2 regions of the Paenibacillus sp. Y5S-9 genome follow, and region 1 is predicted to be linked to the other one. Evidence: riboswitches for the same ligand, from Rfam matches in the RefSeq annotation. Region 1 holds a riboswitch; the other holds the start of a gene.
The links. A riboswitch is a leader RNA that binds a small molecule or an ion and turns the genes downstream of it on or off. The one in region 1 is predicted to bind glycine.
Positions count from the first base shown of each region.

Region 2: linked by a shared signal. The riboswitch ahead of gcvT (glycine cleavage system aminomethyltransferase GcvT) and the one ahead of sdaAB (L-serine ammonia-lyase, iron-sulfur-dependent subunit beta) in region 1 are both predicted to bind glycine.

Region 1 is NZ_CP145887.1:516,703-529,227, reverse strand. Features, by position in the region: gene V6669_RS02505 (ABC transporter ATP-binding protein) at 1-535, opposite strand, end outside; gene V6669_RS02500 (HAMP domain-containing sensor histidine kinase) at 616-2,133, opposite strand; gene V6669_RS02495 (response regulator transcription factor) at 2,178-2,861, opposite strand; gene V6669_RS02490 (alpha-glycosidase) at 3,077-4,831, shown strand; gene V6669_RS02485 (PadR family transcriptional regulator) at 4,974-5,486, opposite strand; gene V6669_RS02480 (ABC transporter permease) at 5,541-6,755, opposite strand; gene sdaAA (L-serine ammonia-lyase, iron-sulfur-dependent, subunit alpha) at 7,020-7,958, opposite strand; gene sdaAB (L-serine ammonia-lyase, iron-sulfur-dependent subunit beta) at 7,948-8,637, opposite strand; glycine riboswitch at 8,918-9,042, opposite strand; gene V6669_RS02465 (collagen-like protein) at 9,177-11,477, opposite strand; gene V6669_RS02460 (phosphotransferase) at 11,555-12,525, opposite strand, start outside.
Region 2 is NZ_CP145887.1:5,325,881-5,338,405, reverse strand. Features, by position in the region: gene V6669_RS23470 (PRD domain-containing protein) at 127-981, shown strand; gene ptsG (glucose-specific PTS transporter subunit IIBC) at 1,269-3,320, shown strand; gene V6669_RS23460 (HPr family phosphocarrier protein) at 3,398-3,673, shown strand; gene ptsP (phosphoenolpyruvate--protein phosphotransferase) at 3,666-5,378, shown strand; gene gcvPB (aminomethyl-transferring glycine dehydrogenase subunit GcvPB) at 5,675-7,114, opposite strand; gene gcvPA (aminomethyl-transferring glycine dehydrogenase subunit GcvPA) at 7,252-8,607, opposite strand; gene gcvT (glycine cleavage system aminomethyltransferase GcvT) at 8,604-9,740, opposite strand; glycine riboswitch at 10,062-10,184, opposite strand; gene gcvH (glycine cleavage system protein GcvH) at 10,530-10,922, shown strand; gene V6669_RS23430 (PTS mannitol transporter subunit IICB) at 11,342-12,525, shown strand, end outside.

The sequences.
Region 1 (12,525 bases):
GCATGCGTTTGATCAGTTCCCGAATCTCCTGAATACCGGCAGGATCAAGCCCATTCGTTGGTTCGTCCAGAATCAGCAACTCCGGTTCACCCAGCAAAGCGCTGGCAATACCTAGACGTTGCTTCATCCCAAGGGAGTATCCCTTTACCGAACGTTTGGCATCCTTGGTCAGATCTACAATGGACAGCACTTCAGCAATTCTTGATTTTGGTACATTGATGATGCGGCGCAAAGTTTCCAGATTCTCTACTGCGTTCAGATGTCCGTAATAGGACGGGTATTCGACCAAAGAGCCCACACGGCGCAAAATATCCATGCGATCCTTGCGGATATCCTTGTCGAAGACACGGATCACGCCTTTGGTTGGTTTAATCAAGCCGAGAAGCATGCGAATCGTTGTTGTTTTGCCGGCACCGTTGGGACCGAGGAAGCCGTAGATATCTCCCTTTTTAATGTGCAGATCAAGTTCACGGACCGCTGCACGGTCCCGGTATGTTTTCCATAAATTCGCCGTTTGAATTATATTTTCACTCACTGTATGATCACCTCGGAACTATCGTAACCTTCCAAGGTTAAAGCCAAAGTAGTCTCTAGTTTAAGTTTAGTTTAAAAAAGCTATTTCAGCGGTTTGTTGTTTTCCCTGTTTCCCTTACCACTGTAGATATATGTCTGGACACCCGTTTCGGAACTGTCTACCCGCTTGCGCAGACCCATCTCACGAATCAACAGGTCTACAATGGATAAGCCTAGACCTGTGCCTTTTGTGTCGGAATTCGGTTGCATACCCGGACCCCGATCCTGAATAACGATAGCCGTCTCACCCTGAATCTCCTGGGTTGTTATGCCAATATATTTCCCGCTAGCAGCATGACGGATTACGTTCTGAAACAAATTATCGAGTACACGGCGCATGCCCTGTTCATCCATATGCCAGATCAGCGGTTCCTCCGGGAGGTCAATATCAATATCAAATTGCTCTTTCTCCCAGACCGGGTACCAGGCCGCCGCCGTTTCCCTGACGATCCGCAGTATATCTTTCTCTTCCAGCTTCAGTGTATATTTCCCGCTCGTGAGCAAATTGTAGGATAACATGTTGTCAATGAGCCCACCGAGGTCCTCCATTTTCGCTTCCATGCGATGTAATGAACGGTCACCTTGCTCGCTCAGCTCTTCCTTGTGCAAAGCATGCATATGTCCACGAATTACCGTTAGCGGGGTACGCAGATCGTGGGAAAGCCCCGCAATGAGACGTTTGCGCAATTGTTCTTCCTCGCGTTCACGGTGGCGGCTGTTGGACAGTTGATGCACCATCTGATTGAAGGATTCTTCCAGTTGACCAATCTCGTCTGACCGGCGGATATCTACCGGAAGCGGGAGGCCTTCCTTGCCTGTGGTCATCATGGCCGTCTGCAAACGAATAAGTCGTTTGCGAATGCGTGCGAAGAAGAGAATCGACATAATGATGAAGATCAGAAAGATGAGGGTCATTACGATACCAAGATACAAGAGTTCCATCGGCCAGTTACTCTGATTCATTTGCAGAAGTGACCGCGGCACTTCAATGATCATGAATCCCTGTCCTTTGTCCTGCTCATCTCCGCCAATATATGCAACTACGGTGAGTGGATCGCGAAAGGAAGCTTCTTTCATGAATTGCACTGTATTATTTACATTCCATAAGGCTGGAATATGAGTCTCTGTCGTTTGCCCGGAATCCAATGACCATCTCAATGTCGTGTCTGTCCTGCCATCCGGCGACGTGGATTTTAGAAGCGTTACATCTTCACCACCGAGAATAAGTAGGGTCTCCCCTTTCACATTCACACGATACATCGAAGATTTGGGATACGAGCCATGTAATTGCTCCAACCGGGCCTTAATCTCTTCATCCGAAGCACCATCCAGGTTCTTCGCTTCACGTGACCAGAGGTTACTTATCCGAGTAACATCACCATAAGGTGCCGCTCGGTTCGTATTCGTGTCCGTGTTATTCACTACGACAATATATATAACGGATATGATCGGAAGCACAACGGGCACAAATAATACAGCCGCCAAGATCAGGAGGATGTATCTGGACATCAAGGACCGCCCAAAGCGAAGCTTGCGCCGCCCGGATTGCTTTTGAATCATGCTTCGTTCTCCCTTCATGATCTTCCGTTCCCTGAACCACCGGATCATGGCTTCTTCACACGATATCCCACACCACGGACCGTCTGAATAATTGCAGGATTGGCCGGATCAAGCTCCAGCTTTTCGCGTAGATGCCGAATATGTACCATTAAAGTTTTGTCCCCATCCAGATAGGGCTCGTTCCAAACGGCTTCATAGATCTGCTCTTTGGTTCGAATCATGCCCATATGTCGTAGCAGGTAGGCGAAGATGTGGAACTGTTTTCCCGATAAAATAATCTCATCCCCCGTCTCCTCATTAACGATCCGGTTGTCCTTCTCATAGATGGAGAGATGATCCAGCTTCAGGGCAGCATCCGTGGATACCGCTGTTCCTGCCTTACGCAGCTGTACTTCAATCCGGGCAGCCAGTTCATCGGGGTGAAATGGTTTGGTCACATAGTCATCGGCAAAATCAAGACCGTGTAACTTGTCGTCAATAGACGTTCTGGCCGAGAGCATGACAATGGGCACGGCAGGATGTTCTTTTTTCAGTCGCTGGCCTACCGTAAATCCATCCAGCCCGGGCAGCATGACATCCAGAATAATGAGTGAGCAACCGACAGCAGCCTCCGCTGCACCTTCACCACTGCCGAGCCATACCACCTCATAACCGCGCTCCTCCAGATCGGCTCTGACCCAAGTCGCAATTTCCGTATCATCTTCAATATATAACAGTTTGGTTTTCATCCGAATAATCGTTTCCTTTCTGCCCTCATTGGGTTAATGATATATCTGAGCATCATCATGATAAAAGCTGTCTATACCATATGGATTCATGTCTTGTTGAAGTCTCGCGTTATCACGCATTCTAATTATAGCTTATCCATTAACTCGGGTAACGTCATATCCATCAAGTCTACCAAGTACATACTAGTTCTACACCTGACGGGAGGAAATTCATTATGCTGCTGGAAGCCATCTATCATCAACCGAAACGAAACTGGGCCTATGCCTATGACCAAGATACAATCCATCTGCGTTTGCGTGCCAAAAAGAATGATCTGACCGAGGTACATGCCCTGACCGGGGATAAATATGCGTGGGATGCAACCAAAGTGCTGGTTCCCTTAACGAAGTTCACCTCTGACTCCATGTTCGATTACTTCGAAGGCGAAGTGAAACCTCCCTACCACCGACTCAAATACTCTTTTCTGCTCAAAAGCGGCGAAGAACAGATCTGGATGACCGAGACGGACTTCCAGGAAGAAGAACCGGACGATCCGGGTCGTATGTTCCAGTTCCCTTATATTCATGCCAGAGCTGTATTCACACCCCCTGCATGGGTTAAGGATGCGGTGTTCTATCAGATTTTTCCTGAACGATTCGCCAACGGCAACCCGGATATCAGTCCGGAAAAGTTAGAGCCGTGGGGCGGCGAGCCAACACCTTTCAATTTCTTCGGCGGTGACCTTCAGGGCGTGATCGACCATCTGGATTACATCAGCGATCTTGGCATTAATGCGATCTACTTCACACCCATCTTCGAAGCCACCACCAATCACAAATACGACACCGAAGACTATCTGCGGGTAGATCGGCATTTTGGTGACGCAGATACCGTGAAACGACTGGTTGAGCTGTGCCATGCACGTGGAATTCGTGTACTTCTGGATGCTGTGTTCAACCATTCCGGGAAGACATTTGCGCCGTTTGTGGATGTGCAGAAGAACGGAGAACAATCCAAATATAAGGACTGGTTCCATGTACATGAATACCCGCTGGACGTGAAGGACGGCATTCCTACGTATGAGACCTTCGGATTCGAAGCTCACATGCCAAAGCTGAATACGGAGAATGCCGAGGTTAAGGCCTATCTGCTGGAGGTTGCTGAGTACTGGATCAAGGAAGTGGGCGCGGACGGATGGCGGCTGGATGTGGCAGACGAAGTGGACGATGCATTCTGGCGCGATTTCCGCCGTGTAGTCAAAGCCGCTAATCCGGATGCCTACATTCTGGGCGAAGTATGGAACGAGTCTTCCTCCTGGCTGCAAGGCGACCAGTTCGATGCGTCCATGAACTATCCGTTTACCGATGCCGTGAATGCATTCTTTGTGAAAAATACGATGCACGCCGAACAGTTCGCAAACTCCATCGGGCGACAGTTATCCCGTTATCCGCTTCAGGCCAGCGAAGTGGCGTTTAACTTGCTGGACAGCCACGATACCACGCGGCTGCTTACGCTGTGTGAAGGCGACCAGCGCAAGATGAAGCTGGCTGCGTTATTCCAGTTCAGTTACATGGGTGCTCCATGCATCTATTACGGAGACGAGATTGGCATGGACGGCGAACATGATCCGGGCTGCCGTAAATGTATGGAATGGGATGAAGCGAAGCAAGACCGAGAGCTGTTCGACTTTTATCAGAAACTGATCTCTCTGCGTCATGCTCATCCTGCCCTGCGTGCAGAAGGTACCGTTCGTTTCCTACAGGCTCGTCCCGATGGTAGCCAACTGGTATTTGAGCGGCAAAATGAGGAGGAACGCATTCTGGTTCTGTTCAACCGATCAGAAGAGACGGCTATTGTCGAGCTGGAGGCCGGTGACGAGGAATGGACCGAGTTATTCGGCGGAAACCATCGTACCGCCAAGGAAGATGGCGTACTGGCCATCGAATTGCCCGCGTATGGATATGCCGTACTGAGTACTAGTCTCACATAAACACCAAGATGTATTTGCTTTTATGCAAGACCGGACATGGGTCCACTTCATCGGAATATAAAAACCAAATAGGCGCTCACAGACCTGTTCCGGATCTGATGAGTGCCTATTTGATTTTGACGTAATTCATTATGACCATGGATTACTCCGGCTGAGCCAGTTGCTTCTTGAGCAACTCGATGGTGGCCTCATACTGCACAAGTCCCACTTGCATGCACAAACGTTGTGAAGGCGAAATCCATTCGCCGAATTCCTTCATCTGACGCTGAAGTTCGTCATATAACAATTCCTTGCGTTTCAACTCTGACGAAACCCACCCCGTTACAGTGGCCTCATCCGCCAACTCTCCGAAATACAACCGCATCAGAAAATCAGAACGGAACACCTCGTCTTCCAGGGGACTCATCAGGTAGGTGTGAAATTGCGCTGCTCCTTCATTGGTCAATGAATACACGTTCTTATCAGGTTTCCCTTCCTGCTTTACCGATTCCTTAGTCAGCAATCCTGACTTTTCCATCTTCGCAAGTGTAGGATATATGGTGCCGAAACTGGCATCAAAGAAAAATGAAAAATAATGTTCAAAGTACTGCTTGATCTCGTATCCGGAACTTGGCTGATTGTGCAGTATTCCGAGGATGACATGCTGCGTGTTCATCGGTGTACCGCTCCTTTCCATTCCCCTTAACGTATCACAATCAGTACCCCTTGTTCAATGATCAGATGACGAAACGGTTGCTTTCAGAGCAACAGGCACAGCAGCAGGCTGGTCCTCCCTACGAGCTTCAGAACGTACCGGGCCGGAGCGTCTGATCCAGGTGCAAAGCGCACCAAGGGTCAGTGTTACTCCACCGATTACGGCAAGCAACATCGCATCCCGGCCGATCCCGTTTCCTCCGAGTACAAGGTTCATCATCCCCTCTACGGCATAAGTCGCTGGCAGATAATGACCGATCACTTGGTAGAAGTCAGGCATTACATCTCGCGGAATCGTTGATCCCGAGGACAGCATCAACAGAGGCAACAGCGCACTGTTTAACCAAGCCCCAGCATTGCCAAGCAACAACAAGCTCAACTGAGCCATGAGTATAAAAGATATGGTGACCAGCAACTGGAACAGCCATAACATGAACCAACCGGCTGCTGACGATACCCCCATAATGTGCATCATCCCCGATCCAACAAGCGAGACGATAAATGCCGCACCAACATTAACGATGTTGCGGGCCCAGAAGCGCTCCCATTTCCCTGCCCTGCCACTCAGTTCTCCAGACACTTTTTGCAGATTCATGCCAAGCAACATTGCTCCGGTAAACGTAGCGGTTACAATCAACATCGGTACCATGGAGAAAGCAAAATTATCAACAGGATTCAGTCGCTCCACCTCTGCCTCCACGCGTGAAGATAACCCTACCGTAAGCGCATCGGACTGATCAGCAGTCATACCGGACTGATTCAGCACTCCGCGAATGCCATTCTCTTGTACTTCACGGTTCAACGTCGCTGTAACTTGTGCGGCTACGTTCTGCATCACACTTTTCACGGTAGCCACGTTTGATTCGTTCATCACATACTTCACTGTCATCGGTTTTGACAAGTCTTCTGCCTGTTGCATGAAACCTGATGGAATCTCAATAATCATGTACACATTCCGATCCGTTAACATCTGTCGTGCTTCTTGCATCGATTCAGATGGTTTGATCTCGAAATTCAGACCTGCCGCCAAAGACTTAGCCACTGGTTCAGCCGCTACCCCATCTTCATTCACGATGGTGACAGCCAATTGAGTCATTCTTTCGTTAACCTGGTCGTATCCGCTAAGCCAGATGATGTTAAAAAAAACCTGAAACAGTACAGCCGTAATTAAACCTACAATGGTGGCTCCGTTTTTCAAAAACAATAGACTCGTCTGGAAAATACCTTTCATTCTATCCATCTCCTTTAATTTTGTTTCGCTCCTATATATATCGAATTGATATATGACAATAATTAATATATCTAACCGATATATAGATCGTCAATGTTTTTTTGTTTTTCTTCGTTGGAAAAAGACAAAAAAAGCCGATACATCTCTTCACCAGGAAGGTTTGTATCGGCTTTTCGTATCATGTAAGGAACTCTTCTTCACCTTTAATAATCAAGGCTAAAGGCTCCACAAGTTAGCGTTAGATTTAATTCATATCAATCCGATTTATGCCTTAGTTTCTACGTCATTTTCAGCAGGGGACTCAGGCTCAGGCTCGGCACGCTTGGCCTTTGGTTTAGCCAGCTTCTGCATCATTTTTCGGCCGGTTGGTGTCTGGGCCAGTCCACCTTGGGCTGTCTCCCGATGGCGGCTCGGCATCGCACTGCCTACTTCCAGCATGACATCGATGACTTCGTCTGACGGAATGGCACTACGCACTCCGGCCAGGGCCATATCAGCCGCAGCCAGCGCCGTAACTGCACCCAGTCCATTACGGACGATGCAGGGGATTTCAACAAGGCCTGCGACCGGATCGCAGATAAGGCCCAGTGTATTTTTTAACGCCAAACCAACGGCATGAACGACCTGTTCCGGTGTACCTCCACGCAGTTCAACCATGGCACCCGCAGCCATGCCGATCGCGGAACCCACTTCCGCCTGGCAGCCACCTTCGGCCCCGGAGATAAATGAATTGTTGGCAATAACATAACCAATCGCTCCCGCACAGAACAACCCGTTCACCAAATGTTCGTCCGTCCAGCCAAATCGCTCCTGTGAGCTAATAAACACACCGGGGATGATGCCGCAGGAACCGGCTGTTGGTGTTGCCACGATCCGACCCATGGAGGCATTAACTTCAGATACACACAGGGCATACGCCATGGCAAGTGCGGAAGCATCTCCCGAGCAAGTCTCGCCCTTGCGAATGTACTCAGCCATTTTTTTGCCGTCTCCACCTGTTAATCCACTGCGTGATGTCGTATCTTCCGTTAACCCTTTGCGTACCGCTTCCTTCATCACCTGATAATATTCAGACATCTGCTTCACAACATCCGCTTCCGGTGTATTGGTCTCCTGAACCTGCTCCTCGATCATCAGCTGAGCAATGGTTTTGGATTCTGCTGTACAGATCGTATTCAGTTCGTGCAAATGTTTAAACCGCATCCGAATCAACTCCTCTCTTCAAATCAATGACACGAATGTCCAATACATGGTCCAGCTCCCTTAGACGCTTGAGCATATCAGGATTAGGCACACCATCCATTTCCATCGCGGTAAGCGCTTCGCCATCACGGGCTTTCCGGTCCACCTGCATATACCCGATGTTAACCCCGGATGAACTGATCGTGGACGTTACCGACGCAAGCACCCCTGCTTTGTCTGCATGTCGCAGAACGAGTGTTGGAAACTCACCACTAATCTGAACACGAAAATCATTCATCGAATGCACCGATACGCTTCCACCACCAATGGATGCACCGATTAAGGAGCAGACACGTTCTCCATGCCACAACTCAATTTTGACCGTATTAGGATGAGGAGCAGGTATTCCACTTGTATAGAACTCAACCTCCATGCCCGCTTCCTCTGCGTATTGCTCTGCATCCGGGATACGTGGATCGTCTGTGACATAATCCAGCAGACCGCCGATCAGTGCCAAATCTGTTCCGTGCCCCTGATACGTATCAGCGAATGAACCGTATAACGTCAGCCGTGCACGATCTGGCGTACATCCCAGCCACTGTCGAGCAATTCTCCCTAACCTTGCCGCTCCAGCTGTATGTGAACTTGAAGGCCCCGTCATCGACGGACCAATAATTGAGAAAACATCTTTAAATCGCACCTTGTAACCCTCCATTATTAATCATGATTCATATTTGTAAAATGTATTCGTCATTTCGATCCAGGAGTTCCATCCACAATGACCCTTATCTAGGGGTATGATGACATCAAAAAAGGACAGAAGAAGGCCTTAGGCCCTCTCTCTGTCCTCGATACCTGAGAGTTTCACGATCAGCAGTGTCTCACGACAAGGTGCATTGCCTGCGATTACAGACAAGTTCACTGGGCTAACTGATCATATACCCCTTGGGTGGCGCAATTCGCGCACTCTCCAGAGTTGCGTCCAACGATGGTACATTTACCTGAGAGATTAACGACTGCGCCGGGTGCGCAACAGCTTGCTCCTTCGGTGCCTGAACACTAGCCATATTGCTCGGCTAATCCAGGTCTCTCCCGCTCGTTATCATCCGCTGTATTATTTTAATTCGATTCGAATTGGTACATTTCTAAGTTTTTGATCAAGTATACCCATAGAGTAATGTACAACATCATATATGTCAACAAAAGTAACGTGTAATTATCATAAGTTCGATGTCTATTTTAGCTGAAGCGAATAGCATTAATATTTCTCACTTCCGCTGAAGCACTAGTGACGCTGCTAGTTGTCGTAAATTCAATACTTATCGTATATGCGTTAGTGGTTGTCGCAGGAGCAGTATCCACGTAGGTGTTGGAAGAAAGAAACCTCAACGTTCCCGAAGCATTACCGGTTCGTGAGAGCTGCAATTGATTAATTAGAACTCCGTTACGTCTCAAGTTAACGTTATATGCGATACTCCAGTTAGACCCTACAACTACTGCTACTTGTGTACTATTATCGATTTTCACGCGTTGACCTGCCACCACGGGTACATTAAGTGTCTGAATGGTCGTTTCACCGGTCAATGGAAGAGGCAATGCCGTTGTCTGACTGTCAGCAAACAGGGAAGAATCCGCAGGAGCAGAAGCAGCTGTTGATCCAGTCGCACCTGTAGCTCCCGTCGTTCCTGTTGCACCTGTGGCTCCCGTCGTTCCTGTTGCACCTGTGGCTCCTGTCGTTCCTGTTGCACCTGTGACTCCTGTCGTTCCTGTTGCACCTGTGGCTCCTGTCGTTCCTGTTGCACCTGTGACTCCCGTCGTCCCTGTTGCACCTGTGACTCCCGTCGTCCCTGTTGCACCTGTGACTCCCGTCGTTCCTGTTGCACCTGTGACTCCCGTCGTTCCTGTTGCTCCTGTTACGCCTGTTGCACCTGTAATACCAGTGACTCCCGTTGCGCCTGTAACACCAGTGACTCCCGTCGTACCCGTCAGTCCTGTCACTCCCGTATCTCCAGTAACTCCGGTCGCACCCGTTACGCCTGTTGTTCCTGTCAATCCGGTTGCACCTGTAACCCCTGTTACGCCTGTGGCTCCTGTAGCCCCAGTACCTCCAGTCGTTCCCGTTACTCCCGTTGCGCCTGTAACACCAGTATCTCCAGTCGCCCCTGTTACGCCTGTTGCACCTGTAACCCCAGTGAATCCCGTCGTTCCTGTAAGTCCTGTCGCGCCTGTAACACCAGTATCTCCAGTAACTCCGGTCGTCCCTGTTACGCCTGTCGCACCTGTAACACCAGTATCTCCAGTCGCCCCTGTTACGCCTGTTGCACCTGTAGCCCCAGTAACTCCCGTCGTTCCTGTAAGTCCTGTCGCGCCTGTAACACCAGTATCTCCAGTAACTCCGGTCGTCCCCGTTACGCCTGTCGCACCTGTAACACCAGTATCTCCAGTCGCCCCTGTTACGCCTGTTGCACCTGTAACCCCAGTAACTCCGGTCGTCCCCGTTACACCTGTCGCACCTGTAAAACCAGTGACTCCGGTTGTTCCCGTCAGTCCTGTCGCGCCCGTATCTCCAGTAACTCCGGTCGCACCCGTTACGCCTGTTGCACCTGTAGCCCCAGTATCTCCAGTCGCCCCTGTTACGCCTGTTGCACCTGCAGCCCCAGTATCTCCAGTCGCCCCTGTTACGCCTGTTGCACCTGTAGCCCCAGTATCTCCAGTCGTCCCTGTTACGCCTGTTGCACCTGTAACACCAGTGACTCCGGTTGTTCCCGTCATTCCTGTTGCGCCCGTATCTCCAGTAACTCCGGTCGCACCCGTTACGCCTGTTGTGCCTGTATCTCCAGTAACTCCGGTCGTCCCCGTTACGCCTGTCGCACCTGTAAAACCAGTGACTCCGGTTGTTCCCGTCAGTCCTGTCGGCCCTGTAACACCGGTGACTCCTGTCGTTCCTGTCACACCTGTTGCACCTGTAACCCCGGTAAACCCCGTCGTACCTGTTACTCCGGTCGCTCCCGTTGTGCCAGTTACACCAGTCCCTCCGGTAGCCCCAATGACTCCTGTCAATCCAGTCGGGCCTGTTACACCTGTAACACCGGTGACTCCTGTCGTTCCCGTCAGTCCTGTCGCTCCCGTACTTCCAGTAGCACCGGTACCTCCAGTGGCTCCTGTTACACCTGGAATAGCACTTTCTGCCCCCAGTAATTCCTCGGATACGAGACGATGGGCGGTGACCAGTTCTCCATTCTGGTTTTTCCCCCAGACCGAAATCTGCACCTCTTCCACAGCAGCATCACCCGTTGTAAAAACAAATTCAAACCCGTCCAAATCCGCATAAAAATCTTTGGTTATTACCTGATTAGGCAGAACATTGAACAACTCTTCGATATATAATGTGCGTACACCTACCAAATAGTATCCTTGAACAAGAACCGTATAAATACTAACCATATTCCGATTATCCAGTCTTACCGTAATTCTTTGGGTAGGGCGCCCACTTCCCCCCACAATATTATTTTCAATGGGTCCTGTTGATAAAACAGCCATACATGGATGCCTCCTCTGCCAGCCTTCGCCGGGTCATGATCATCCTTTATGTATATGCAGCAAACAGGTAGATGTCGTCACAGTTCATAGAAAATACGCTCATTTTGCACATAAGGTCGGCAATACTTGCTGCACAGCTTCGGCATGTGATCTTTCATCCATTCGTGCCTCGACTCATTCGCCATCTGAAAGGCATAATAACCCAGTGTAAAGATCAACATGAACCCTTCCATCAATCGAATATCACGATCCGTCAGTGGTGCGATCTGTTGGGTATAACCGGATAAAAATATGTCACGTTCCTCCCGATTGAACATAAGTGCTGCCCCTCCGGCATCAAAAAGATAATAACCATAACCGTGTAGACAAAAATCAATCATGGAAATCCCCTGCTCCGTTATCAGCAGATTGTTGCGAGTAATATCCCCATGAATGATCCCCCATGTCCCTGCGTGATGCGGGTATGTTTCTAACTGCTCATTAATGTTCTCAAACGTCTCACGAAGCAGATCGAAGTCTTCCGTTGTAAAAATCCCCAGTCGGACGCCTTCCTCCAGCTGCCCTAGCATGACCAAGTTCTCATGGCTATTGCCATATGCCGGCCGCACCTTTGTTCGATCTGTCTGATTCTGCTCACGCCCATATTGATGAAGCATCTGCAGTTGTGCCCCAAGATCATAGATCTGCTCTGTTGTCAGGCGTTCTCCCTGCTGGATGTCCCTTCCCTCAATCCACTCCAGTACCGTACAACAAATCTCTTTCCCTTCCTCATTTGTCCATACCGTTACCCACTCTCCCGATACATTCCGTACCGGATGCTGCACGCGCAATGCTGTCGTTGCATTTAACTCATGAAGCAGGTTCATCTCTGCCTCCAGCGCAGGAAGCGTATGTTGAATCCCTGACATACCTGCATATGCGGCTTGATGGATACGTAACAGATACTTCTGCCCGCTTGCTTCATCGACGACATGATATGTCAGATTCTCATTATGACGAATATATGAAACGACAGGTTTCTCAATAGCGTAGTTCTGTATAATCTGAG
Region 2 (12,525 bases), 2.1 Mb from region 1:
AGGCGAATTTTTGTTACTTTTTAAGCGAGACGTCCGGCGCGGTTTGCCCGCTCCGGGTGTCTTTTCGTTCGTAACAGGGTGTGACTTAATCACACCTAAGATGGTGTGAAAAAAGAGGTGCAAACAATGAGCAGCCTGCATGTAGATAAAGCGCTAAATAATAATGTAATCATTGCACAGCATCCTGAACACGGGGAAGTCGTTGTTATTGGTAAAGGCATTGGCTTTAACCGAAAACCGAGTGATCACATTCCATTGATGGCTGTGGAGAAAATGTTCATTTTGAAAAACCAGCAGGAGCAAGAGCAGTACAAACAGCTTCTTCCACAGGTGGATGAAGCACTGATCGAGATTATTAACGAAGTTATTACGTATATTGCAGAGCGTACGGACGTTCCTCTGAATGAACATATTCATATTGCATTAACCGATCACATTTCTTTCGCGTTAAAACGCAAGGAGCAGGGAATCGTCATACAAAATCCATTTTTATATGAAACCCGCGAGATATATCCTGAAGAATATCGAATGGCAGAATACGCTGTTCGTCTGATCAAAGAGAGAATGGGTGTTGATCTGGGGATGGACGAGATTGGTTTTGTTGCGCTCCATATCTATAGTGCAATGACCAATCAAAATATATCCCAGGTACGTGAACATTCACAATTGATCACTGATTTGGTGAACCTGGTGTCCGATCAACTCGATTATTCGTTTGAAACGGAATCGCTTGATTACTCTCGTTTGCTGACTCATCTTCGTTTCGCCCTTGAGCGTGTTCGCCGTGGAGACAAAGTGGAAGAACTCCATAAGTTGGATTCCCTGCTTAAGTTGGAGTATCCGGAAATGTACTCGCTTGCATGGAAACTGACCAAAGTGATGGAGAAAAGACTGAATCTGCCTGTTTATCCTGCGGAGGTAGGTTATCTGACCATTCATCTGCAAAGGCTGAATCAGCGGAAGGAAGAAGAGAATAAGTGAGATCATTCCAGTGATGGAATGCGGAATTTATTTTTTTGGTGTAAAGGCTTGCAATAGATTAGAACTGGTGCTACAATGGTTTCCGTAATCAAGCAACTGAATAAACATAAGCGACGTGTTACTGACTCGATCAGGCATGAGTTAATTAAAGTGTGATTGTTCTTTCCTTGTACAGGGTATGCTATACCCCAAGGTTGGCACAGTTTACTTTATTAATTCATGCCTTTTTTTGTGTTCCCTTGCTTGCATCACAACATATAAATTAGACGAAAGGGAGATACGACGCGATGTTCAAAAAGCTTTTTGGTGTATTGCAAAGAGTAGGTAAAGCTCTCATGTTGCCTGTAGCCATTCTACCTGCGGCAGGTTTGCTACTCGGAATCGGTAACATGTTGGTTAATCCAGATTTCTTGCAATATGTAACGGCGCTCGACACCCCTTGGGTGAACTCGATCGCAACAATTATGATGAATGCAGGTCAGATCGTATTCGATAATCTGGCATTGCTGTTCGCCGTCGGTGTAGCCGTCGGATTAGCCGGTGGCGAAGGGGTTGCAGGTCTCGCAGCGATCATCGGTTATCTGGTCATGAACGTCACACTGGGTACCGCAGTAGGGGTTACTCCGGCAATGATCGGTGAAGTACCGGGTTATGCCAGCATCTTGGGTATCCCAACATTAAGTACAGGCGTGTTCGGAGGTATAATCATAGGTATTGCCGCCGCGCTATGTTACAATCGATTTTTCAAAATCGAACTGCCGTCTTACCTCGGTTTCTTTGCAGGTAAACGTTTCGTTCCGATTATCACTTCGGTTGTTTCCCTCTTAATCGGGTTGCTTCTGGTGATTATCTGGCCACCGATTCAAAATGGGTTAAATGCTGTATCTCACTTCATGGTAGATACAAGCCCGACATTGTCGGCATTCATCTTCGGAGTTGTAGAACGGTCATTAATTCCGTTTGGTCTTCACCACATTTTCTACTCCCCATTCTGGTTTGAGTTCGGTGAGTATGTGAACAAAGCTGGAGATGTCATCCGTGGTGACCAGCAAATCTTCTTCAATCAATTGCGTGACGGTGTGAACCTCACAGCGGGAACATTCCAAGTTGGTAAATTCCCGTTCATGATGTTTGGTTTGCCAGCGGCCGCACTTGCGATGTACCATGAAGCAAGACCAGAACACAAAAAGTATGTTGCAGGTATCATGGGTTCAGCTGCGCTGACCTCGTTCCTGACAGGGATCACAGAACCACTTGAATTCTCGTTCCTGTTTGTAGCACCAATCCTGTTTGCAGTACACTGTATCTTTGCAGGTTTGTCTTTCATGACCATGCAAATTCTGGGTGTAAAGATCGGTATGACCTTCTCCGGTGGGTTCATTGACTTCCTGATCTTCGGGATTATTCCGAACCGTACACCTTGGTGGGACGTGATTATTGTCGGATTGATTCTTGCGGTGATCTATTACTTCGGTTTCCGGTTTATCATTCGCAAATTCAATCTCAAAACACCTGGACGAGAGGATGCAACGCCTGAAACCGAATCTGGCGGAGGCTCTGGTTCAACGGATGATCTGCCCCATAACATTCTCGAAGCCTTTGGTGGCAAAGAGAATATCAAACATCTGGACGCTTGTATTACTCGTTTGCGGATTGAAGTTAATGAGAAATCCAATGTGAAAAAAGATCGTTTGAAACAATTGGGTGCATCTGGTGTACTTGAAGTGGGTAATAATGTTCAAGCCATCTTCGGAACACGTTCCGACACGATCAAATCTCAGATGCAGGATATTATTGCAGGACGAACACCAGCACCAACGCCAGCAGCTGCCAAACCAACTCCAGAAGAGGAGAAGGCACAAGGTGAGCAAGGCGAGCGCATCGTTGCTGAGGATATCGTTATGCCAGTCAATGGTGAATTGCTGGACATTACAAACGTACCTGATCCGGTCTTTGCTGAGAAAATGACAGGTGATGGGTTCGCAATTTTGCCACATGATGGTACGATAACTTCTCCTGTGTATGGTAAAGTGTTTAATGTATTTCCAAGCAAACATGCCGTGGGCATTATGTCCGATGGTGGCAAGGAAGTGCTTGTTCATATAGGTGTTAATACGGTGAAGCTGAAGGGTCAAGGCTTTAACGTACTGGTACAGGAAGGTGATCTGGTATCAGCTGGTCAGCCGATTATGGAAGTGGATCTGGAGTATGTCAAAGCAAACGCTCCTTCGATCATTTCACCAGTTATTTTCACCAACCTGCCAGAGGGCTCCACGGTAACCCTCAAGAAGAGTGGAGTGCTGAAAGTTGGCGATCAGCCAATCATTGAGATAAAATAAGAAGTGTTACGACGATGGCAAGCAAGTGTAAATATATGCAATGCCTAAACCAAATTACTGAAAGTGAGATGATTGTAATGCAACAAACATTCAGAATTACAGACGAAGATGGTATCCACGCACGTCCGGCGACAGCCCTGGTTAATACAGCAAACAAATTCAAAGGTGCAGAATCCTTTGCAGAAGCTAACGGTAAAAAAGTAACTTTGAAATCCATCCTGGGTGTTCTTTCCCTCGGATTGGAACAAGGCGACACTATCAGCATCATCGTTGAAGGCGAAGGCGAAGCTGAAGCTCTTCAAGCTTTGACTGACGTTATGGTTAACGAAGGGTTGGGCGAAATTAATGCTTAATGTCTCCGGGATCGCGGCTTCGGCGGGTATTGCTATCGCCAAGGCGTTTATCTTGGAGCATCCTGACTACTCTGTAGAAAAACGCCAAATTAACGACGTTGACGCAGAGATCGCAAAACTCGACTCAGCTCTGGGTAAATCCCAGGCTGAGCTTGAGGCGATCAAAGAGCGTACTTTACAAGAGCTTGGCGAGAAAAAAGCTGAAATTTTTGCTTCGCATTTGCTCATTCTGAATGACCCGGAACTAATTGATCCGGTTAAAGCTAGAATTGCGGATGACATGATCAATGCAGAATTTGCTTTGAACGAAACGGCATCGCAATTTATCTCCATGTTCGAGAACATGAAGAGTGCATACCTGCAGGAACGTGCAGCAGATATGCGTGACGTTACCAAACGTGTGCTAAATCACTTGCTTGGTATCGACTTCATGAGTCCGGCTGAGATCAATGAAGAAGTGATCGTGCTTGCGGAGGATCTAACACCTTCCGACACGGCTCAATTGAATCGCCAATTTGTTAAAGGTTTTGCAACCAACATTGGTGGACGTACTTCTCACTCGGCGATCATGGCGCGCTCTCTTGAAATTCCAGCTGTTGTTGGAACCAAGGACATCTTGGCTCAGGCGAAACAAGGCGATATGATTATTGTTGATGGTCTGGATGGTCACGTACTGGTTAACCCTACTGATGAAGTTATTGCTGAATACCGTGCCAAACAGGAACAGTATGATGCACAACGTGCAGAGTGGAGAAAACTTCGTGATGAGCCAACGGTAACAGTGGACAACGTTCATGTTGAACTTGCAGCCAACATTGGTACACCAAATGATGTAACGGGTGTTCTGGAGAATGGCGGCGAGGCTGTAGGCCTGTACCGTACCGAGTTCCTTTACATGGGCAGAGACAAGCTTCCTTCCGAAGACATCCAGTATAATGCTTACAAAGCGGTACTGGAAAAAATGGAAGGCAAACCTGTCGTTGTTCGTACACTCGACATCGGCGGAGACAAAGAGCTTCCATACCTGGATCTGCCAAAAGAAATGAATCCATTCCTCGGCTTCCGCGCAGTTCGTCTGTGTCTGGACCGTCTGGATATATTCCGTACACAATTGCGTGCATTGCTTCGTGCAAGTGTACATGGAAACCTGCGTGTCATGTTCCCAATGATCGCAACACTTGGTGAATTCCGTGAAGCAAAAGCTGTCTTGCTCGAAGAGAAAGAGAAGCTGGTTGCTGAAGGTATTGCTGTTTCTGACAGCATTCAACTTGGAATCATGGTCGAAATTCCTTCGACTGCAGTTCTGGCGGATCAATTTGCCAAAGAAGTGGATTTCTTCAGTATCGGAACGAACGATCTGATTCAATACACAATGGCTGCTGACCGTATGAACGAACGAGTGGCTTATCTGTACCAACCTTACAACCCAGCCATTTTGCGTTTGGTTAAAATGGTTATCGATGCAGCGCATCGTGAAGGCAAATGGGTTGGCATGTGTGGTGAGATGGCAGGAGACGAAACAGCAATTCCATTGTTGCTTGGTCTTGGATTGGATGAGTTCAGCATGAGCGCAACTTCCATTCTGCCAGCTCGTAGTCAGATCACCAAACTGTCCCGTGCGGATATGCAGGAACTGGCTGCTAAAGCTCTGGATATGCAAACGGCTGAACAAGTCGTTGAATTGGTTCAAAGCATTAAAGCGTAATTTTGCCGGGGTTTCCTCCGGATTTGAGGTTTTTCTTTTTCCGATAATGAGCTGCATTGATGCAGCGATTTTGCCGGTATCCGCGATTCATGTGGATATCGGCTTTTTTTTGTTATGAACAGGATAATGTGATTCGGACACTGGTATACATCGGACTATAGCTTGCCTTCGTTTGAGACATGTTCTAACAGGATGATGGTGAGCTGTAAGAGTGGCATCTTTAAAGGGGAAGGCAACACAAAAAGCTCTTGCTGATTAGAACATCAGCAAGAGCTTTCGTATTAACAATGTATTAATTAACTGCAAGCGCAGTTCAGTACAGGTTTGCGGGCCGCGGTAGTCTCATCAAGACGAGTGACCGGTGTTCCGTAAGGTGCGTTGAGTACCAATTCTGGTGTCTCTTCCGCTTCTTTGGCAATCCGTATCATCGTATCAATAAACCCATCCAGTGTTTCTTTGCTTTCGGTTTCCGTCGGCTCGATCATGATGCATTCTTCCACGTTGAGCGGGAAGTACACTGTAGGCGGGTGATATCCAAAATCAAGCAATCGTTTGGCAACATCCAGTGTACGCACACCATACTGCTTCAATCCCCGACCAGACATGACGAATTCGTGTTTGCATACACCTGGATATGGAATCTCATAGTAAGGTGCGAGACGTGCCATCATATAGTTGGCATTGAGTACCGCACACTCAGATACACGGCGCAATCCTTCCGGTCCATAGGTACGAATGTAGGCATAGGCACGTACCAGAATACCGAAGTTACCGTAGTAGGCTTTAACACGACCAATGGATTGATCGCCTTCACGGTCCAGTGAATATACACCATCATCATTCTTGATCACCATCGGTTTAGGCAGGAACGGGATCAAACGGCTCTTCACACCGACTGGTCCGGCGCCAGGTCCACCACCGCCATGAGGCGTGCTCATCGTTTTGTGCAAGTTCAGATGCACCACGTCAAAGCCCATATCACCCGGACGTGTAATGCCCATAATGGCATTGGAATTGGCTCCGTCGTAATACAACAAGCCACCAGCCTGATGTACGATGGATGCAATCTCCTGGATATCTTTCTCGAACAAACCAAGTGTATTCGGGTTGGTCAGCATCAATGCTGCCGTATCGGAACCAACGGCTGCACGGAGTGCGTCCAGATCGACCAGTCCGTCTGCGCGGGATGGAATCGTCACAGTTTCAAATCCTGCAACGGTTGCGCTTGCCGGGTTGGTCCCGTGAGATGAATCGGGCACGATGACTTTGGTACGTTGTTCGCCACGACCTTCGTGGTAGGCACGAATCATCATAAGTCCAGTCCATTCTCCATGGGCACCAGCGGCGGGTTGCAGAGTCACAGCGTCCATACCCGTCAGCCCTGCAAGATCGTTTTGCAACGTATACAACAGTTCAAGTGCACCTTGAATGCTGGATTCATGCTGGTACGGATGGATTTTGGCGAAGCCATTATAACGTGCAACATCCTCATTAATCTTTGGATTGTATTTCATCGTACAAGAGCCCAGTGGATAGAATCCGTTATCTACGCCGAAGTTCCGGCGGGACAACGCAGTATAGTGCCTGATAACATCTACCTCGAACACTTCCGGTAGTGCCGCTGCTTCCGAACGGAGCATTTCCCGGGGAATCAACGTATCGGCAGCCTGACGAGGAACGTCACATTCTGGCAAAGAATAAGCGACACGTCCAGGGCTGCTGAGTTCAAAAATCAAGGATTGTTCCGGAGCAGGAGATAAGGTCTGTGCACGAAATGTTGTATCCGTCTCAGGTTGAACCGAAGTGGAGACAGAGGTACCCGTTTCTGATTGTCCTTGTACCGATGTTGTCGTTGTCGTCGTCGTTTCCTGAGTCACAGCGATCCCTCCAATGCTCGTGCAAATTCGTCAATCTCTTCCTTAGTGCGCCGTTCGGTAACAGCAATCAGCATATGTCCGGTAAGCTCCGGATAATCACGTCCAAGTTCGTAGCCACCAATAAAGCCTGCATCCAACAGTTTCAGTTGAAGTGCATCCACATCGGTTCCCTCAGGAAGCTTAATAACAAACTCATTAAATGTTGGTGCATTAAAAGTAAGGCTAACTCCAGGAATCGCAGTTAATGTATTGAGGGTGTAATGACTCTTTTGCAAATTCAGATCCGCGACATCGATCATGCCCTGTTTACCCATGATGGACATGTACACAGATGCGCTGAGTGCAAGCAAAGCTTGGTTGGAACAGATGTTGGATGTCGCCTTTTCGCGGCGGATATGCTGCTCACGCGCTTGCAGTGTGAGTACAAATCCACGTTTGCCGTTGCGATCGGTTGTTTGACCTACAATTCGGCCAGGAATCCGGCGCATATGAGGCTGGGATACGGCGAAATATCCGCATGTCGGGCCGCCGAGTGAAGCGGCGATACCGAGGGGCTGCGCATCGCCAACAACGATGTCGGCACCCAGCTTGCCTGGGGCTTCCAGCAGACCCAGCGATAGCGGGTTAGCACTTACAACGAGCAGGCCTTTGTGCGCATGCACGAGGTCAGCCGCTTGTTTTACATTTTCCACAGCACCAAAGAAGTTTGGACTCTGGATCATGACAGCAGCGGTATCGTCCGAAATGGCGGCTTGCAGGGCATCCCAGTCAGTGACGCCATCCTTATAACCAATCTCGACAATCTCGAGGCTCAATCCGTGTGCATAAGCCTGCAATACCTGACGGGCTTCCGGATGAACGGTACGGGATACGATGAGCTGTTTGCGACGTGTTGCTGCTGCTGCCAGATTACCTGCTTCTGCAAAGGCAGTTGCGCCGTCATACATACTGGCATTGGCTACAGCCATACCGGTTAATTCACAGATGTAGGATTGAAATTCGAAAATGGCCTGTAGTTCACCTTGGCTGATCTCAGGCTGATAAGGTGTGTAGGCAGTGTAGAACTCGGAACGGGAGATGACATGATTGATGACGGAAGGAACATGATGATCATATATGCCTGCGCCGAGGAAGCTGGCGTGTGTTTCGAAATTGGCGTTGGCACCAGCTTGTTTGGACATGTGACGTGTCAGCGCATATTCATCAAGTTTGGAGGATACGGGCAGCTCGCCCTGATAACGAATCTCTTTTGGAATGTCCTGAAACAGTTCCTCCAGCGTATCCACACCGATGGTTGCGAGCATGGCGCTCTGATCTTGCTCAGTCATGGGAATGTAACGGTGCTTGCTCATGCTTGATCAGCTCCTTGAGTAGGTGTCTTTGACGTACGTGTCCGTTTATGAAAAGGGGTCTTCACGACCTCGGCTTTTAGTTTCTTGCCGCGGATCTCAATCTCAAGCGGGGTTCCCAGCGCAGCGTATTTGCTGTCGATTAGGGCCAGCCCCAGATTACGCTTCAATGTAGGTGATTGTGTGCCTGTTGTCACTTCGCCAATCTGTACGCCTTCGGCGTAAATCGGATAGTGGGGGCGGGGAATACCGCGCTCCAACACTTCGATGCCCACCAGTTTGCGGGCGGGACCGTCAGTTTTTTGCTGTAACAAGGCTTCGTGTCCGATAAAAGGTCCCGCATTCAGCTTCACAAACATGCCTACGCCAGCTTCGAGTGGAGAGATGGTTGCCGACAATTCCTGTCCATACAGGGGGAGCCTTGCTTCAAAGCGCAGTGTATCCCGGGCACCAAGTCCGGTTGGTACGAGTCCGTGACCTTCACCGGCTTGCATTAATCCATTCCACACCGCAGCAGCCTGGTCCGCAGGTACATATAGTTCAAAGCCGTCCTCACCGGTATAACCGGTACGGGACAACAGTAATTTAACGCCGCATACCTCTGCCTGCTGTACAAAACGAAAAGGCTCAATCGAGGATACATCCGTATCTGTAACTTTCCCGATAATGTCTACAGCCAGTGGTCCTTGCAAGGCGAGCAGCGCCGTCTGCTCCGAATCGTTGGTCATGCTCACGCCAGGGATCAAGTGCTCTTGCAGCCACGCCCAATCCTTGTCGATGTTGGAGGCGTTAACAACGAGCATATAATGCTGATCTTCCAGCTTATACACGAGCAGATCATCCACCACACCGCCATCTGGGTAACACATCAGGGTATACTGGGCTTGACCCGGAACGAGCGTGGTCACATCATTGGTCATCATTTGTTGCAAAAAAACTTCAGCCTGCTCACCCTGTACTGTGAATTCGCCCATATGGGATACATCGAACAGTCCAGCACGCTCACGCACCGCTTCATGTTCTTTCTGGATTCCGCTAAATTGCACTGGAAGCTCCCAGCCTCCAAAATCAATGCACCGTACGCCTTCGTATTGCTGATACATTGGGAAGAGTGGTGTTCTAAGCAAATCGGACATCAAATCACCTCGTCATGGGCCGTCAACCGGCCGGATATACAATCGTGGATCAATGAAACAGGGTATTTTTACATTTTTCCGCTAGATATTTTCATCACATAAGTATGGTAAGGCAGCTATGGCAGCGCCGATCTGAATCCTGTTTTTCGTTTTTTGGGAAAAAGGAAAAGGACAGGCCAAAGAATCGGCATGCCAAGTAGCACGCTGTATTCTAAGGCTCTGTCCCTTGTACCTGAGAGTTACCCCGCTGCCTTGTGCAGCAGGTTTCCCCTTGGGTGATCATAACGCCCGCTCAGGGCGAATAGATGCTCTCCAGAGTTGCGTCCCGTAAAAGTCCTTTTGCCTGAGAGATTCACCCCCGCTTATCGGTGGTTTACTCCTTCGGCGTTACCTCATGTACATCCCGAATCGGGTGTCACGGGTAATCTCTCCCTTTACATTCATCCGCGGGTATAACATAGTCCAATAAACACATTTACTCCTCTCATTAAAACGTGAATCCACTACCGATGTCAAGAACGATGTCATAGATCATAACTAAAAAACCGAATATTTAATTTATCTTAAATGTTATTGTTCGTGTATTTAAAAAGACTGCGCTTACTATTCTAATATTCACCAGTATATGAAGAAAGAGTGTAATCGGGTTACAGGATTTAGAGGTGATCAATAAATAAATTGTGAGGTATCTTGACATTTGAATCAAAAATATCATACGCTATGTTCTGGGAAAAAGGTTAAGGTCAAAGAACGCATGCACTCATTTAATGAAAAGCGAGGCGGATATCGATGAGCGAATTGAAAAGTGATTTCCTGTACAGTGAAGAGCACGAATGGGTGCAAACCGTAGGGGAGGATACTGTACGTATTGGCATTACCGAGTTCGCGCAGCATCAGCTGGGTGACATTGTGTTTGTGGAATTGCCTGACCTTGAAACCAATGTAAAAGCAGAGGACAGCATTGGCACGATCGAATCGGTCAAAACGGTTTCGGACTTGTTTTCTCCCGTCACTGGTTCAATTATTGCAGTGAATGATTCGTTGCAGGACTCCCCTGAACTTGTCAACAGCTCTCCATACGAGGAAGGCTGGATGATTGAAATCCGTGTTGAGGGAGATCTGACAGCAGCATTGTCTACATTGATGAATGCAGACGCGTATCGTAAACATACGGAAGAATAGTATCAACGAACTTGTACTTATTAACATATATTTTATAATGAATTGAAATGAACTTCATATTGTTTCGACCTGTGTGAGCCTGAGGCTTGCACAGGTTTTTTGTGCTTTCCGAGAATGGTTTCCAATGCGGATTGAAGCAGATTGTGGATGTGAATCGCCTGACTAGACCAAGCTATAGGTTAGAAATTGATTTTGGAAATGATAAAAGTCATAGGCAAAAAAAGCCTTGTGTACCAGTGGGTTCAGCCATTATGCATCCATTAAAACGATTACATAACCTAATGTTGTCATCATTGTTCATGACGAAAGTACGCTTTCATTTGATTGAACAGGAGAGCATTCTCGCTTAGGATTACAGCAGGGGAGAAATGATACCCCTTTCATAAATCATAATCACTTGATCCAAGGAGGATAATACAATGAGTAATTTGGACCAATCGTCCAATTCCAAAGGTGGGCTACGGGTAGGTGTTCAGCGTTTTGGCCGATTCCTGAGTGGTATGGTCATGCCGAATATGGGAGCGTTTATCGCCTGGGGATTAATTACGGCTCTGTTCATTCCAACAGGCTGGTTCCCTAACGAGACGCTTGCGCAGCTAGTCGATCCGATGATCAAATATTTGCTGCCACTGTTAATTGGTTACACCGGGGGTACGATGGTGCATGGTCAGCGTGGTGGTGTCGTGGGTGCCATTATGACCATCGGAGTCATCGTGGGTAGTGATATCCCGATGTTCCTAGGTGCCATGATTGCCGGACCACTGGCAGCATGGATCATCAAAAAGTTTGATAAATCGATCGAAGGTAAAGTTAGAGCCGGATTTGAAATGCTGGTTAACAACTTTTCAGCCGGTATTATTGGCGGGATCTTGGGGATTTTTGCGCTACTGGGCATCGGGCCTGCTGTAGAAGCAATTAGCAAAGTATTATCTGCCGGGGTACAAGGCTTAATGAATCTTGGTTTGCTGCCGCTGGTCAACCTAATCATTGAACCAGGTAAAGTATTGTTCCTGAACAATGCAATCAACCACGGGATTCTGACACCAATTGCAACAGATCAAGCGAGAGAGTTAGGGCAATCCGTATTATACATGCTTGAATCGAACCCGGGTCCGGGACTTGGTATCTTGCTTGCTTACTGTTTCTTCGGACGCGGAATGGCCAAATCTTCTGCACCAGGTGCCGTTATCATTCATTTCTTCGGGGGAATTCATGAGATCTACTTCCCTTACATTTTGATGAGACCGATTCTGATTCTTGCCGCAATTGCGGGTGGCGTCGCAGGTACATTAACATTCATGCTCACTGGAGCAGGACTTGTTTCAGCACCATCACCGGGTAGTATTATCGCGTATTTCCTCTTAACACCAAAAGGTGGATACCTGCCGATGCTCGCAGGGGTGCTTGTAGCAGCCGTCGTTTCCTTCCTGGTAGCAGCAGTGTTGCTGAAAACGGGTAAACAAAAGGACGAAGATCTGGAGTCCGCATCCAGTCGGATGAAAGATATGAAGAGTCAAGGAACCGTTCCAAACGCTGGCATTACGGCTAACCAACATGAAGCAGACAGAGCCGCAGATATGGCTTCTTCTACAGTCAAAACAGA